2 regions of the Algibacter sp. L1A34 genome follow, and region 1 is predicted to be linked to the other one. Evidence: riboswitches for the same ligand, from Rfam matches in the RefSeq annotation. Region 1 holds a riboswitch; the other holds the start of a gene.

Region 1 (9,212 bases):
TAACGGTATTAAATGTACATGCGCATGCGGCACCTCTAAACCAATAACAGAAACACCAATACGTTTACACGGAACAGCCTTTTCAAGGGCTAATGCTACTGTTCTTGAAAAAGACATTAAACCATTATAAGTGGCTTCATCTAAATCAAAAATTTTGTCAACCTCCTGCTTAGGTACACAAAGCGTGTGGCCTTTTGCGTTTGGATTAACATCTAAAAACGCTAAAAAATCGTCGGTTTCTGCTACTTTGTAACATGGAAGTTCTCCGTTTATAATTTTAGTAAAAATAGATGCCATAATTTGTGTGTTTTTTAAATGAGGGTTTCGCTTTCGCGGAAATAAAAAAAATAATTCTATCTAGAAATTTCAACTATATCGAATTTCATTACGCCGTTTGGCACTTGAATCTCGGCAACATCACCAACAGACTTACCTAATAAACCTTTTCCGATAGGAGAGTTTACCGATATTTTTCCGGTAGCCAAGTCTGCTTCACCATCTGCAACCAAAGTATAATTCATTTCCATACCATTGGTTTGATTTTTAATTTTCACTTTGCATAACACTAAAACTTTAGAATTATCTAATTGTGACTCATCAATAATACGAGCGCCAGCTAACGCATCTTCTAACTTAGAAATTCTCATTTCTAACATACCTTGCGCTTCTTTTGCTGCATCATATTCAGCATTTTCACTTAAATCGCCCTTATCTCTCGCTTCTGCAATGGCTCTAGATGCCTTTACACGCTCAACATCTTTCAATTGTTTAAGCTCGCCTCTTAATCTTTTTAGTCCTTCAGGTGTATAGTAAGATACTTTACTCATAACTTCATCGTTTACTTAATAAAAAAAGATTCCGAAATACAATTTAATAATAATTATTAAAGCATTCGGAACAAAAAAATCCCGTTCACACGAGATTCGAAAACAAATATACAAAATAATTAACTCAATTTGCTTTTTGTTGTAAATTGCAAATCAATTTCCCCTTAACTATGCGATTCATATTTCTTTTAATAGCTACCTTAGTTTTAACTTCTTGCAATGATAACTCGATAGATAATCCTAACTGCCAATTTCTCCTAGACTTAAGTATAAATGAAGTTGTTAACTTAAATTTACCACAATACAGCCAACTGCAATTTGCAGGAAACTCGGTGTATTTACCTAATGCTGGAAATGGCGGAATTATAGTAGCGAGTACTGGTGTAGATTATTATGCTTGGGATGCTGCAGACCCAAACCATATACCTAGCTCGTGCTCTATTTTAGTGAATTCTGGTTTAACCGCCACTTGCGGTTGCGATGATAAAAATGAATATAGCTTAGTAACAGGGCAAGCTTTAGGTGATAACGACTTACCTTGCACATTGTTATTTTACAGAGTTCAGGTAAACGGGAGTACGTTAATTATTTCAAATTAACACCTTTCTAAACCTCTAGCAAGATTCAGAAAAGTGTCTAATCTATATTTTATTAAAACTTTAATGTAGCACCTATTAAAAAGTTAGAAGTTGCTTGCGGATAGTACCCTGAGTAATAACCTGTAGTTGTACCTGTTTGACTTCCAGAATCATCATAATCATAAGATCCGAAATAACCGTTAGACACATATTTTCTATTTAATATGTTGTTAGCTAATGCAGATAAAGTAATCGACTTAAATATTTTGTTAGTTTTAATAAGGTAGTTTATACTTATATCATTTACAAAATAATCGCTTAAAACAGAATCTTCATTATCAATATTCCCCATATACTGTTCGCCAACAAACTTACTTAAAAGTGATAATTGTAAATTTTCTATAGGTGAAAAATTAATAGCGTTCCCAATAACAACTTCTGGTGAAAACGAAATATTTGTACTTCCTAAATCGACAACCTCACCATTTATAGACGAATTGAAATTCTCGTTTTTATTAGTACTCAAGGCAAAATTAGTGGCTATACTAAACATTTTGTTAAATCTAATATTAGCATCAACCTCCAAACCTAAGCGGTAACTTTTGCCGCTAGTTGCTCTAATTGGGCTTCCAACATCATCCAATTGTCCTGTTAAAACTAATTGGTTTTTATAAAACATATAATATAAATTAGAATTTACACTCACTTTATTTTTATTAAAACGCCAGCCTAACTCAATATCTTTAAGTGTTTCGTTTTGAGTAACTCCTGCTTCAAAATCATCACGATTAGGTTCTCTATTCGCTATAGCAAACGAGGTGTAAAAACTACTAAACTCAGAATTTTTATAAGTTAAACCTACTTTAGGGTTAAAGAAACTAAAACTAGCATCTGCATTAAAATCAACTCTATCAGAATTTAATCCGCCTGTTTTATAATCTACAAAACGCCCTTGTAAATCAACGAAACCAATAAGTTGATCACTAAATCTAACGGTTGCCTTAGAGAATACACTAAAATCATTTTTAGTAGCATCACCATCGTAATAATGATCTCTAATATTTGCGTTTGCAGCTAAATCACTACCCCAAATAACTTCTCCAAAATGGTCTCCATCATAAGAACTGTACGATAATCCGGTGATAACCTCAACCGCATTGTTCTTATAAGTAACATTAGCATTAACAACGTAGAAATTATTATCTAACCAACGACGCACAATAACATCCGAATCTTCTTCAATTAAATTATTAAAATCGGCAGCAGATTCTTCTGCTTTGTACTGCTCAAAATATCCTTTTCCTTTAGTATAGTTTAAACCTAAGTTTGTAGACCAGTTATTATCAAAACGCTCATTCCAATGTAATTGGTAGTGATCTTGCCAGTAATTATCGGTTTCATTATCATAAGTATATGGGTTTTGTCTACGATCTTCTTTAAGTTCATCTGCAGTTAAACCATACCATGCTTGGTAAGTTCGCTCTTCATTTCCAAAAGTCAAAGCTTTTATTAATGTGTTACCATCTTTATAAACACCTTGTAAAAAATAAGATTTTAAATCTGTAAAAGCACGATCTACATAGCCATCGGATTTTAATTTTGAAAAACGACCAGAAATTTCAAAATGATCATTCAGCAAACCTGTACTTAATTTCACGGTATGCTTTCGTGTACCAAAACTTCCAAAACTATTAGAAATTTCACCTGAAGCTTCATCAGAATACGCATCGGTTAAAAGATTTAAACTCGCTCCAAAAGCACCAGAACCGTTAGTAGATGTACCAACACCACGTTGCAACTGTAAACTCTCTGTAGATGATGCAAAATCTCCTAAATTCACAAAAAATGATCCTTGACTTTCAGGATCATTATAAGGAATCCCATTAATAGTAACATTTACACGTGTTCCATCGGTTCCCCGTACACGAATACTGGTATAACCTACTCCAGCACCAGCATCACTTGTAGTAACAACTGATGGTAAAAAATTAAGAAGCGTAGGGATATCTTGCCCTAAATTGCGCTTTTCAAGTTGCTCCTTAGAAAGATTAGAGTGTGTAATTGGCGAATCGGCATTTACACGCACTGCTTTTACTAAAACTTCATCGAGAGTTTCTATTTTAGTAGAATCTGTTTGTACTGGGTTTTGTTGTGCATTTGCACAGACTGATAACACAAGAAGTGTTAAAAAAAGAAAAATGTTTTTCATTACGATTATATTTATAATCGAATAAAAAGAGGTGATTATTCTTTAAAATTAATTAATTTTCGAAATGCTTAGACAAGCTTAGCATAACTATTCGCACCATTTGCATGATGTTACATTTCCTAAACAGCATTACCTGTTCTAGGTTCAATGGGTATGATCTCAGCCGATATTAGGCACCCCTTTTTTGAGAACGTTGCAAAAGTAAATAACAATTTAGAATTAACAATAAGAATAAAACAATTCTTTTCAATCTATATTTGGCTTACGCCTATTTACTTTTTTATCAGAAAGGTTCTTTTTGTTTTTTAATCGTTTTCTAATAACCGATTTTGGAATTTTTGTTGCAATTCGCCTTTTCGGAATTACAAGCGACGATTTTATTAACGTTAAAAAACGTTTTATAATAAGCTCTTTATTTTTATGCTGACTTCTACTCTCTCCGCATTGCATTAAAAGCACGTCGTTCTTGGTTAAACGGTGTTTCAACTTTATTAACAAACGTGCTTTTCGAGGTTCGGAAAACACTAAAGAATTTACCAAATCGAAGCTCAGTTCAATTTTTGAAGATACTTTGTTTACATGCTGTCCGCCCGCACCCGAACTTCTCACCGCTTTAAATTGTAACTCTTGAATTAACGCTGCTTCATTAAACATATTACCCTTGATGTTCCGGCTTTAAAAGATCATTAACCGTTTTTACCGGACTAAAAGTATTCAATGGCACTTCAACAAAAACAGTAATCCAATCGGCCATACTACCATTCCATAAACCGGGAAGTTCTAACGCTTGAATATCGGTTCCATTTTGTGTTTTCATAGTGATAAAAGCAGCTTCGGGATCAACATAATTTAATAAATTAAACTTTTCACCTTTATAGTTTTTAACACCACAAACTAGATCTGTTGGGTTAAAATGAGTTGCATTCTTAACAATGTCAGCTTGCGCTTTATTATCTATATCAATTTGAGCAAACTCAACAATTTGTAAAGAAACATCTCCGTTTTTGTCCTTAACCCAAAACGGACCACCACCAGGCTCACCAACATTTTCAACCATACCGCAAACACGAATAGGTTTATTTAATTTATTTTTCAAGTAATTTTTCTTGTCTTCGGAAGCCATATCGTCAAATTCATCACCAATAGAGATATTCATTTTGGTTGTAATAAACTGAGCTATTTTCAACATTCCTGCTTCTGAAACCCCTGCTGCTTCATCTAATTGATTTAAGAAATTAAACGCACGCTCTTGAGCTTCAACTAAAACACCTCCAAGCATTTTTTTATACTCCGAAACATCTTTATTATCATCGAAAACAACAATGTTATCAATGTTTTTTATAAAAACAATATCGTGATCTAAGTCGTTTAAATTCTCGATTAAAGCACCATGACCCGCCGGGCGAAACAAAATAGATCCATCTTCTTTTCTGTAAATTTCATTATCAGTAGTTAAAGCTAATGTTTCCGTTTCTTCTTTTTGATATGAAAAAGAAATATTAAAAACTGTATTTGTTTTTTCCTCTAAAGCCGATTTAATTTTATCCAATTCAGCATTAAAATATTTATGATGTTTTTCCGAAACTGTAAAATGAAGATTTGCTTTATTATTTGAAGATGCATATAAAGTAGATTCTAACAAATGCTCTCTAAAAGCAGTTACTTCAACATTGTTATACTTATGAAATGGTAATAATCCTTTTGGAAAAAAACTATAATTTAAAGCATCTTCATCGAGCATCGTTTTTACAAATGCTGTACAAGCTTCACCTTCATTTAAACTATCAAAATTAGGATTTATAGATTTTGCTTTTATTAAAACGTCATTATAAAATGGAAGTTTTTCTAAGCCTGAAATAAATATTTTTATTAATTTATCATTCTTATTTTCAATGTATTCTTCAATAGATTCTTTGTTCGCATCAAAGTTTTTAAGAAACTGAAAAAGGAACTTAAACATTCTAGTTGCCGCACCGGAAGCTGGTACAAATTTCACCATATCAAGGCTATTTTGTTTCGCTTCAAACCCTTTTATATAATTCTGAATTTCAGCATCATTATAACTTTCAATGCCTTTTCCTATATTTCCAGCAGCAATTAAGTTAGAATACGTCATCCCATTTTTTATACGAGAAACCTGCGCTTCAACTTGATTTAACGTTATTCCCTTATTTTTAATTTGTTGAATATCTTGTTCAGAAAACATCATTTGTTTATTTAATTAAAAGGTTATCTATATATTTAATAGCTGTTTCAAGACGAGTTTTCATATCACCTTTCAACAACACATAGGGTCGTTTGTTCTTTACTAATTCATCTTCAAAAGCCTTAAACATAGCTTCTCTTCGTTCTGGCTTGTCACGCAAATCATCTGCTTCCCAAGGCGTGTCAATATAAGTCAAAAAATACAAATCGTAAGTATTCTCTAACGCGTATTTTTCAAGATCCGGATCACAACTACCTAAGTAATATGCTTCCGAATACACTTTGGTTTCTAACAAATCTGTATCGCAAATTAATACGGTATCCGTCTTTTTAGCCAAATCGTTTTCCAGCTTCATTTGGCCTCTAGCAATAGGCAACAAATCTGCTATTTCGCATGTTTTACGCTCGTTATTCCATTTATCTTGCAAATAATCGCGTGCAAATTCTGGAACCCAAACCGAGTTATAGTATCTAGCTAATTGTCTCGACAAGGTTGTTTTCCCTGTCGATTCTGGACCAAATAAAACTACTTTTACACAGTTTGAAGGCTCTTGCTTATATTGTTTTTCCATGCTAAATAGCCAAATATGGCAATAAATGTAAATACTAAATACTGAAAACTTGTAAATGTAAATCCTTTATAGAAATACAATGGCACTGAAATTATATCTCCCACAATCCAAAATAACCAATTTTCAATTTTTCGTTTAGCCATAAGCCACATACCCACAAAAAATATCGCTGTTGTAAGCGTATCAACATACGCCATCCAACTCGTCCATTTCCCAAAAGCATTGTAAACTAAATAAACAAATACTAAAGTGGCTAAAAATATAGTTAAACTAAGTTTTTTCTCGTTAAACGTGGTTTTAGAAATAGGTGTAACGTCACTTTCGTCTACTTTACGTGTCCAAATATACCAACCATAAACGCTCATAATAAAATAATATGCATTTATCATCATATCTCCTAAAAGCTCCCATTTTAAGAGCAAATAAACAAAGATTAACGTACTTATCATACCCGTTGGAAACACCCAAATTTTATTTTGTTTTGAATACCAAACAGAGAACAAACCAAAAATAATGGCTACAACCTCAAGCGCGATATCAATAGTTTCATACCCAGAATATTGTTTGAATAAAAATTCGAAAATAGCGTTCATAAAAATTATTATCGTGCTTTAATTTATTTCTTTAATGCATTAAAGAACAATTCATCTTCTTCAAAAGCCGTACCAATAACTACTAAATCGGCACCCGATTGATATGCTTTTTCCAATTGTTCTAAATTTCGAATACCACCACCAACTATTAACGGGATTTCTATTTCCTTTTTTACTTTTGAAATAATAGTTTCCGAAACAGGAAAATCTGCCCCACTTCCGGCTTCTAAATATATTAGTTTCATACCTAACAACTCACCTGCTTTCGCGGTATCGATAATGTTTTGGGTATTTTTATCAGGCATTGGCAACGTTTCAGTAACCTGCTGCACTGCCGTTTCCTTTCCGCTTTCAACTAAAATATAACCCGTTGAAATAATTTCTAATTTCGTGTCTCTTAATTTTGAAACCGCTTCCACATGTTTACCTATTAAATATTCCGGATTTCTCCCAGAAATTAAAGATAAGAACAAAATAGCATCTGCTTTTTTAGTAATTTGAGTAACATCACCCGGGAATAAAACTACGGGTAATTTGGTGTGTTTCTTTATTTCTTTGACTAAAACATTAGTAACAAAATCATCAACTATACTCCCGCCTACAAAAATATGTGTAGCTATAGATGTGTTTATTTTTTCAATAAAAGCACCTGTTTTTTCAACTAAAAATTTATCAGGATCTATTAAAACCGCAAGTTGCCTTTTACCGCCTTGTATGTTAGAATAAATATTTATCATTCTCCAATAGCAAAAGCACAAACAAATCCTTCAAACTCAAAAAAGTGAACTAAATATCGGTGTTTTTTTTCTTTATAATCAATCCAAGCAATCGTTTCTTCATCTTGCAATTCAAAAGGAATCACCAAAAAGCATTGTTTAAAACTCGTACCGGGCGTTGCGAAAAGTTTGTATAAGGATTCTTTTACACACCAAACAGTGGTTAGTTTTTTAATATAATCGACAGCTATTTTATCTAAGTAATCTTCCTCATAGTCAATAAATTTATGGGCAATCACCGTAATTTTATCACGTTGCTTTTCAATATCAATCCCAATAATATGGCTACTAATAATTACCGCCGAAAAATTAAAAGAATGTGTTATAGAAATTTCTTTACCATCCTTTAAATGTGGTTTACCATTATCATCATAAAATAAATCGGCATCCTCATATCCAAATTCCGCAAGTAAGTGGCGTACACTTAAAAACCCACGTTGGTGCAATGTACTCTTCATTCCCAACACCCTTTTTAAGGTCTCTGGTTTTAAAGTAATTGGATTCATTAAATCATCAAAAGACTCTGTAATCTTCCAGATTTTAACAACAGTTTGTGAATTTGGCGTAATGGTTTTGTAAAGTGGCATTTAATATTCTAAATGTTATTGATTATCTTTGCACAATCTTAAACAAATTGTACGATTCTCACGAGCGAATTTAACGATTTTAACACGAATCTCAATCCTGTTTAAGTTATTAAATAAAAAAGAACATTGATATGAGCACAAAAACAATTCCTTACGTAGCTAGCAAAGTTAAAGATCTTTCTCTTGCAGCTTGGGGACGAAAAGAAATAGAATTAGCCGAAGCAGAGATGCCAGGTTTAATGAGCCTTCGTGAAGAGTACGGTAACTCACAACCACTTAAAGGTTCGCGTATTGCTGGTTGTTTACACATGACGATACAAACTGCGGTTTTAATCGAAACTTTACAAGCATTAGGTGCCGAGGTAACTTGGAGTTCTTGTAATATTTTCTCAACTCAAGATCAGGCAGCAGCAGCAATTGCAGCAGCAGGAACAGCAGTTTACGCATGGAAAGGATTAACAGAAGAAGAATTTGATTGGTGTATCGAGCAAACACTTTTCTTTGGAGAAGATAGAAAACCTTTAAACATGATTCTTGATGATGGTGGCGATTTAACTAACATGGTTTTAGATAAATACCCAGAATTAGCAGCAGGAATTAACGGGCTTTCAGAAGAAACGACTACAGGTGTTCACCGTCTTTACGAGCGTGTAAAAAACGGAACATTACCAATGCCTGCTATTAACGTAAACGATTCTGTAACAAAATCTAAATTCGATAATAAATACGGATGTAAAGAATCTGCAGTAGATGCAATTCGCCGTGCAACCGATATTATGCTTGCCGGTAAACGTGTAACTGTTTGTGGTTACGGTGATGTTGGTAAAGGTACAGCCGCTTCTTTTAAAGGTGCTGGATCTATTGT
Region 2 (9,212 bases), 2.0 Mb from region 1:
ACACCAAAATCTAAGAATTTAGTTCCATAATTAAGCCCTGGATTTATTGTAATAACTGAGCTTTTTTCTATATTATTTAATGCTGAATCAGGATAGTTAGAAACAACTTTACCTTCATTTATACCACTTTGATAAAATGCTATATTAGTACCAAAAGTTAAATTACTGTCTCGATTAAGAACAGCATTGTAAGCAAAATTCAAAACACCGCCAAAGTTAGTAAATACACCAATGTTTTGCTGAAATAAACCAATACCGGCTCCAATATTTTCACTAAACCGGCCAGAATAACTTAATAAATAATTCTCAGGAGAATTTTCGAATTGAACCCATTGCCTTTTATTGGTAATACTTATATATTTATTTTGTTCCCGCACAAAACTAAATGTAGGATTTAAGGCATATTTGTTGAATTTTAACGAATTCCTAACAGGTAATGCAAACGCGGCAATATCATTCTCTTGAGAATAGACCTGAGTAGTTAAACACAAAAATAAAACGGTATGTAGAATATACTTTTTCATTATCTAATAACAGTTATCGATCCTTTATGTATTTCGTTATTTTCGGTCGTAATTATGTAATAATACACTGGATTTATACTTTTAAATTCTATTTGATTTATTGGCCAGTTATTTTGATAATCATCGGTCTTAAAAACTATTTTACCTTGCGGACTAAATATCAACACTTTAGCATTTGTGCCACTAACATAAATTTTAGGAATTACCCAGGTATCATTTTCACCGTCATTATTTGGGCTAATTATATTTGGAATTTGCTCAACATCCGGAAATGGATCTATTTTATCAGTACCTGTCTTTTTATTTACTTCAAACGAAAATGTTTTTGTTGAAACACATCCCGTTGTTTGTAATACTTCAACCGTGTAATTACCAGATTCAGTAGCTTCATAACTAATACCTGTAGCGACAGATGTTTTATCTAAATACCAATTAAATTGAGGATCTGTTGCTGTAGTTGTAACATTAATTTCTAAAGTTTCATTTGCTTCAATATCGTTATACTCTGGTACATCAATACTTGCAGTAAAATCGGTATTTACTAAATCTATAGTTGCACTGGATGAACAACTTCCTAAGCTTACATTTACTAAATAAGTTCCTTCTACATTTGTTGTATACATTTGTTCCGTAGCCCCAGTAATTTCAACATCATCTAAAAACCATTGATATGTATCACCCTTAATAGCCGTTAAAATGGTTGGTCCGTCGCTAGCACAATATGGAATTTCTAAGCTGGAGTTTATAGTAAATGTTGACGCATCAAGCTCAACTTCATCTATAGTAACACGATTTGAATATGAATTTGAAGTACAAGTTCCATAATTAGTTTCTACAAAATATATACCTGGAGAATCTACTTCCAAAGTATTACCGTAATCCACAAAAACTGAAGTTGATGGGCCTGTTTCTTTAAACCATTTAAAGGTAAGTGATTCATATTTTAATGGTGAATCATTTTTATCATCACCAGGATTATCAATAGTTAACAGGTAACTCCCTGATGAACAATAAGATCCAGTTGCAATTAAATTATTAATAGTAAATGGTGAATCTTGAATTTTATAATATGCAGCAAAAGCATCGGAAGCAGTACTTGAAACCGCTGGTTCGGTACTTTTTATTTTAATTTCATAGCCTTCGCCTGAAGTGGTTGTAGGCAAAGAAAATGTTAATGTTGCTGGTGATACTGTTACACTTCCTGCTTCTGAAACATAAATAGTAGATGCTGTTGAAAAATCGCCGTTTTCGTCGGAAAGTTCTATTTCAAACTGATTTGATGCATTTGATCCTATATCTGAAGAAAAAGTAAACGTAACATTGTAGGTATTAAATGACGGACTCGCACAAGCCTGAGTAAAACCAAGCATTGGTTTTCCTATTTGAGCACTTACTATTTGCGTAAAACTCAAAACAAAAAAAATAAAAACATTTAAACGTCTCATTCTATAGTAATTTATGTTTATAAATAAAGATCCTCAAATAATTAATATTTCAACACCTTATATTAAAGCTGAACAAAACCCCTAAAAAACGAAGGAGCCAAACAGCTAAATAACAATAACTTAAGTATTTTTAAAACTTAAATATGGTAGATTAAAAAAATATTAGTCCATATTAACATCTTGTACTGAAGTAATTTCATTAATTCTTAAACGATAATCAGGCATACGCTCGTCTCTTATATTAATAAATGTTTCTGAATTTCTGCTTTTAGCATAAACATTAAAAAAAGAAGAGTTCCCGTACCAGTTTTCTAGATCTTCATTATTAGAATTATGCTCAACAAAAATGTTTCCATTACAATTATTAAAATACATATTGCTAAATTTTATTTGATCTAGGCTTTCCTGATTAATATTTATCTTCTCTTCGAAAATAACTGCCGGGTTAAAACCAGAGATTACAGTCTTACTCATTTCTAATGATGTATTATAAGCAACAAATACAGCTTCCTTTACCAAACCTTTTTCTACATCGGCTGCTAAATTTTCACTATTATTAATCATAGTAACATTTTTTGCGACTACAGATGTTCCGGGCTTAGAAAAATCGACATCAGCAATATCGTCATAAGCCAATATTTGAAAACATCTAGACCCTTCACTACTTGAAATATAAGGAGACCTTATTGCTATTGAATTAAATAACTCACATTGTACACCATAATTAAATTTAAAATCATTACTACTTGTTCTATATGATACTACTTTTTTCAAAATGACATCACCTCCCCAAACTTCAATAGCATCACCACCAGAATAACTCATCATAATATTTTCTAATACAGTTTGGTTTCCAACACCCGCTAGCAATAAACCATTTAAATACCCAGCACCTTTAATTCGTTTACCAGCATATTCAATTCTAACATATCGTAAAATACCCGAGCAGCTTTCTGCATTATCGCCTCCAAAACCAGTATATGCATAATCTTTTGTAGCTAAACCAGGAAAGAAGGACACTACTGAACCATTACCAAATTTATTTGTTGGAGCATCACCAAGTATAAATATTCCTCCCCAATCTCCAGCTCGCTTTACACTTCTATTTGAAGTAAAAACAATAGGATCGGTTTCTAAACCTTCTGCCACTATAAAAGAGCCCTTAGCAATAGTAAGTGATGCTTTAGTATCGTAGTCGCCAATTATTACTGTACCAGGTTCAATAGTAAGTGTTGCATTGTTGGTTACAAAAACACTACCTATAAGTAAATAGGTGTCTCTTTTGTTAAGAGTTAAGTCTTCGGTAATGTTACCTGTTAATATTTTATTAGGTTCTCTGTAGTTAGATTGTTTTGGATTGAACTCCGTCCAATTCTCTAACCAGTTGTTATCACCTATTATTCCTTTTTCTTGTTGAGCAAAGGCACTACCAAACAGAAACAAAAACAACAGTAATTCTAAAGTAAACTTTTTCATAAGTAATTAAATTTTAGGCTTGGAACAATAAAATTGCATAATAATTTCCTCAAAAATACAATATTTATCCTATGAAAAGACATCTTTTATCGACGAAATGCTTTTTTAAGTAGTTTATTAACTGCTTTTTATCGACGAAATGCATCTTTCAGCGCCAAACAATTGATAATCAGTAAGAAACAAAAAAGCAGCAAATCCGATATCTTTAGTCTTTTTTTTAAAAAAATAAAAATTAAACTCATTAATTCACTAAAAAAAAACAAGAAATATACTACATAAGCTTCTCGTTTCCGCTTAATTTAACCGAGTTACATTTATAGACACCCATTCTCAATTAGAATATGTAAATTAGCACACATTTTATTAGATAATCTCCATTAAACTTCGAATGATACACATTCACGAAAAAACATTACAAGATTTAGAGTTCCATGCCGTTTTACAACAAGTAAGCGAGCTTTGCGTAACACCATTAGGCAAACAAAAGGCTTTAGAAATAGAGCCGTTTAGAACCAAAGAAGAACTCCTAAACGCATTACAACTCACTAACGAATATTTATCGTCATTATATAACGATAATCGTATACCTAACCATGGTTTCGATACTATTGCAAAAGAATTGAAACTCCTTCATATAGAAAACACTTATTTAGAAGTGCATGGCTTAAAAAAAATTGTTTCAATGTCGATTTCGGTAAATGCAATACTTGTGTTTTTAAAGAAATTTGCAGAATATTACCCAGAATTACACCAATTTGCATCGCATATTGAAGTTACCAAAGTACTTATTGAAAAAGTAGATGCTATTGTTGATCGTTTTGGAGACATAAAAGATAATGCCTCTACTGTTTTATATGGTTTGCGTCAATCTATAAACCAAATAAAAGGAAAAATAAACGCGAGCTTCAGTTCCGCTTTAAATACTTACCACGGCATGGAATATCTAGATGATATTCGCGAATCTGTGGTAGACAACAAACGTGTTTTAGCAGTAAAAGCGATGTACCGCCGTAAAGTTAAAGGCGCCATAATGGGCGGTAGTAGAACAGGAAGTATTGTTTATATAGAACCAGAAACTACGCTGCAACATTCACGTGAACTAAATAATTTAGAATACGAAGAGCAAGAAGAAGTTATTCGTATTTTAAAAGATGTTACCAATTTTATTCGTCCGTTTTTACCATTATTAGAAAATTATCAAGATTTTTTAATCGATATAGATCTTATTTCCGCGAAAGCGAAATACGCCAAATCTATGAACGGGATTTTACCAGAATTTACAGAAGATCACAGCATGAATTTGCGTGATGCCTTCCACCCACTACTCTATTTAAACAATTTAGAAAAAAAACAAAAAATATTTTCGCAAAGTATAGAGTTAAAAAAAGATAGCAGGATTATTGTGATCTCTGGACCAAATGCGGGCGGAAAAAGTATAACTTTAAAAACCGTTGGATTACTACAAGTTATGTTGCAAAGTGGTATGCTAATTCCTGTACACGAACGGAGCACCGTTTGTTTATTCGATAGAATATTAAGTGATATTGGCGACAACCAATCCATTGAAAACCATTTAAGTACATATAGTTATCGTTTAAAACAAATGAATTATTTCTTGAAGAAGTGTAACAAAAACACACTTTTTTTAATAGATGAATTTGGAACAGGGAGTGATCCGGAACTTGGAGGTGCTTTAGCGGAAACTTTTTTAGAAGAGTTTTACCATCGCGAAGCTTTTGGAATTATTACCACACACTATTCTAACCTGAAAATTTTGGCAAACGAAATGCCAAATATGCTTAACGCAAATATGCTTTTTGATGAGCGTACGCTTGAACCTTTATTTAAACTCGTAATCGGACAAGCAGGAAGTAGTTTTACTTTTGAAGTTGCACAGAAAAATGGTATTCCTTATAGTTTAATAAACCGAGCTAAAAAGAAAATTGAACGTAGCAAAGTTCGTTTTGATGCCACAATTGCTAAACTTCAAAAAGAACGTTCTAAATTAGAAAAAACAGGCCAATCATTAAAAGAAAACGAAAAGAAAAAAGGAGAAGAAGCCGATAAACTTGAAGAAATAAATACCAAAATCCAAAAGAAACTAGAAAGCTATCAAGAACTCTACGATAGCAATCAACGTTTAATTTACTTAGGCCAAAAGGTTAATGATATTGCCGAGAAGTTTTTTGAAAACAAACAGAAAAAAGAACTCATGGGCGAACTTTTTAAAATAGTTCAAATTGAAAATTCTAAACGTAAACGCGTTACTGTAAAGCAAAAAAAGAAAGTAAAAGCCAAAGAAGTTCAGGTAAAAAAAGAAGTAGAAAAAAAGGTTGAAGTTATTCGCGAAAAGAAAAAAGAAGCGAAGAAAAAAGCCATTGAAGCTCCTAAACCAAAATCGATAATTCGTTTAGGCGATCGCGTCCGCATGGAAGATGGCCGAGCCGTTGGTACCATTGATAAAATTGAAAAAAATAAAGCTGTTGTAAACTATGGCATCTTTACTACAAATGTGAGTATTGATCAGTTGGAATTGGTGGAGCATATGAAGAAGTAATAATCATTTTTTAAGTTGGATAAAATGAAAATCGAGAACATTTACAGAAAAAATTTAGACAACTACTTTCATACGATAACGGATTTTAAACATTCAACAAATAGACTTAATAAGGTCTTAATAAAAGACATAGAAAAATATAAGACAGAAGAATCTATTTATTCTTCATTAACATCTTTAGTAATTGAAGACTGGACATTACAAAGAGAAAATAATTCTAAATTACGTTTTCATACTGGAATTAATAAATTAACTGGAAAAGAAAATTATCCCGATGAAATAACTAAAATTTTATCAAGAGAATTTAGTTTTGTTTATTCACAATGCTATGAAGCTTTTGAAAGATTTTTGAAAGATTGTATAGATTCAAAAATCATAAATGATATTGAATTTAAAAAGTTAGTTGGATTTAATGAAAACTACTCAAGAAAAGATTTAAAAGGAGGAGAAAACATCTATAAGCTAATCAAAAAAGCAGGAGGAAAAAGGTTAGTTAATTATTCAAAAAACAACATTAATGACTTCAAATTTAAAGAATTACTCAAAATATTTAGTGAGATTCGACATTCAGTAACTCACAATAAAGGTTATTTAGATGTTTCTAAAATCCCAAATAACCAATATTATAAAAATCTATTTGAATTTTTATTTAATAAAAACAAACTTGAAGGAAATAAAATTTTAATTCAATTTGACATAGTATTACTAAATAAAGTTTTAGTTTATTTAGCCGAATTTGGATTCCAAATCTATAAAATATTAAGTGAAGAAGATAAATATCAATGGAAAATAGAGTAAAATCACATTGGAAAATAAAATAGATAAATTATATCTCTAACCTTTATCTTAAAAAGACTTTTAAAACAAATAATGATGATACTTTCATAAGTATAATACATCATTTAAAAAATGAAAAAAAACAATCTCATTTTTTGTAGTCTAATCTTTCATTGTTTTACATATATTTGCGATAGTAAACTTTAGGAGTAATTAATTATTTATATAATTAGTTTGAGAAACATCCTTAGAACCTGATTTGGTTAACACCAACGGAGGGAAAAGTTAACAGTGTAACCACTGCCCTTTTTTCAAATTCCCGAACCTTTTATCGTTTACAAAAATTGTTTGACTAAACTTATTTAGTCTGCACAAACTATTTTTATATGATAAACATAAAGGTAAACAACGCAACACATCAATTAAATAAAGAATGCTCTCTAGAAAGCATTTTAAAAAAGTTAGAAATCTCGACGAACGGCATAGCACTTGCCGTAAACTTAAACATCATCACTAGAACCGACTGGAAAACTCAAACTCTTAATGATGGTGACGAGGTGTTAATCATAAAAGCCACTCAAGGCGGTTAAAACCAACCTTCTACAAATAAAATCTACACAAAATTCAATCAAATTTATTACCAGTTACACGCTATCAAATAAATAAGCAATGAAAACAAAAGACACTGCACCAAAACAAGACGGAATAACAAGAAACCCTTTCCCAAATTCTAATAAAATTTACGTGAAAGGAAAAATTCACCCGCAAATTAAAGTAGCCATGCGTGAAATTTCTTTAAGTGATACTACAGATTCGTTGACGAAAAAGAAAACACCAAACCAGCCTATAACTGTTTACGATACCTCTGGCCCATATACAGACCCTAATAAAGCCATCGATGTACACACCGGTATAGAAAGAATTCGCGAAAGCTGGATTCTAGAACGTGGAGATGTCGAGCAATTAAGCGGTTTTTCTTCAAAATATTGTAACGAGCGTTTAAATGATTCTAGCTTAGACCACATGCGCTTTTCGCATCTAAAAATGCCATTGCGTGCCAGAACAGGACAAAACGTAACACAATTACATTACGCTAAAAAAGGCATTATTACTCCAGAAATGGAATACATCGCTATTCGTGAAAACCAACGAATTGATGAAATGACCGAGATTAGAAAACAACATAAAGGCGAACACTTTGGCGCTTCTATTCCAGATAAAATTACACCAGAATTTGTACGATCAGAAGTAGCAAGAGGTCGTGCAGTAATCCCTTCAAACATAAACCACCCAGAAGCAGAACCTATGATTTTGGGTCGTAATTTCTTGGTGAAAATAAACGCCAACATTGGAAATTCTGCCACAACCTCATCCATTGAGGAAGAAGTAGAAAAAGCCGTTTGGGCTTGCCGTTGGGGCGCAGATAATATCATGGATTTATCTACTGGGCAAAATATTCACGAAACACGCGAGTGGATTGTACGCAACTCACCTGTTCCTGTCGGTACCGTGCCAATTTACCAAGCTTTAGAAAAAGTTAATGGCGTTGCCGAAGATTTAACATGGGAAATTTTCCGTGATACATTAATAGAACAAGCCGAACAGGGTGTAGATTATTTCACAATTCACGCTGGCGTATTGCTTCGTTACGTGCCTATGACGGCAAAACGTGTTACCGGTATTGTATCTCGTGGTGGTTCCATTATGGCAAAATGGTGCTTAGCTCACCATAAAGAAAGTTTTTTATACACACATTTTGAAGATATTTGCGAAATTTTAAAATCTTACGATGTCGCTTTTTCTCTTGGTGACGGATTACGTCCAGGCTCTGTTGCAGATGCGAATGATGAAGCACAATTTGCAGAATTAGAAACCCTTGGCGAGTTAACACAAATAGCCCGCAAGCACGAAGTACAGTGTTTTATAGAAGGTCCAGGTCACGTGCCCATGCACATGATTAAAGAAAATATGGAGAAACAAATTGAACTTTGCGACGAGGCTCCTTTTTACACACTAGGCCCTTTAACAACCGATATTGCTCCAGGTTACGACCATATTACATCTGGTATTGGTGCCGCCATGATTGGTTGGTACGGTTGCGCGATGCTTTGTTACGTAACTCCAAAAGAACACTTGGGTTTACCTAATAAAGAAGATGTTCGTGTTGGTGTGGTTACTTATAAATTAGCTGCCCATGCTGCCGATTTAGCTAAAGGTCATCCTGGTTCTCAACATAGAGATAACGCCTTGAGTATGGCACGTTTCGAGTTCCGGTGGGAAGATCAATTTAACCTTGGTTTAGATCCAGAACGTGCTCGCGAATATCACGATGAAACACTTCCTGCCGAAGGTGCAAAAATTGCGCATTTCTGTTCTATGTGTGGTCCAAAATTTTGTTCCATGAAAATTTCTCAGGAAGTACGAGACTTTGCA

The links. Region 1 has a riboswitch for thiamine pyrophosphate ahead of GQR97_RS04710 (TonB-dependent receptor). Riboswitches for the same ligand answer to the same signal wherever they lie in the genome.
Region 2: it holds a riboswitch for thiamine pyrophosphate, as region 1 does, so the genes downstream of both, thiS (sulfur carrier protein ThiS) here and GQR97_RS04710 (TonB-dependent receptor) in region 1, are expected to answer to the same signal.

Annotation. Positions count from the first base shown of each region.
Region 1 is NZ_CP047029.1:1,066,568-1,075,779, forward strand. Features, by position in the region: gene GQR97_RS04695 (HIT family protein) at 1-297, opposite strand, end outside; gene greA (transcription elongation factor GreA) at 354-827, opposite strand; gene GQR97_RS04705 (hypothetical protein) at 998-1,426, shown strand; gene GQR97_RS04710 (TonB-dependent receptor) at 1,479-3,614, opposite strand; TPP riboswitch at 3,714-3,805, opposite strand; gene arfB (alternative ribosome rescue aminoacyl-tRNA hydrolase ArfB) at 3,861-4,268, opposite strand; gene GQR97_RS04720 (DUF4301 family protein) at 4,270-5,823, opposite strand; gene GQR97_RS04725 (AAA family ATPase) at 5,828-6,391, opposite strand; gene pnuC (nicotinamide riboside transporter PnuC) at 6,352-6,984, opposite strand; gene GQR97_RS04735 (geranylgeranylglyceryl/heptaprenylglyceryl phosphate synthase) at 7,008-7,721, opposite strand; gene GQR97_RS04740 (4'-phosphopantetheinyl transferase family protein) at 7,718-8,347, opposite strand; gene ahcY (adenosylhomocysteinase) at 8,479-9,212, shown strand, end outside.
Region 2 is NZ_CP047029.1:3,024,724-3,033,935, reverse strand. Features, by position in the region: gene GQR97_RS12860 (PorP/SprF family type IX secretion system membrane protein) at 1-524, opposite strand, end outside; gene GQR97_RS12855 (gliding motility-associated C-terminal domain-containing protein) at 524-1,969, opposite strand; gene GQR97_RS12850 (hypothetical protein) at 2,132-3,445, opposite strand; gene GQR97_RS12845 (endonuclease MutS2) at 3,834-6,002, shown strand; gene GQR97_RS12840 (hypothetical protein) at 6,027-6,800, shown strand; TPP riboswitch at 6,975-7,077, shown strand; gene thiS (sulfur carrier protein ThiS) at 7,166-7,369, shown strand; gene thiC (phosphomethylpyrimidine synthase ThiC) at 7,449-9,212, shown strand, end outside.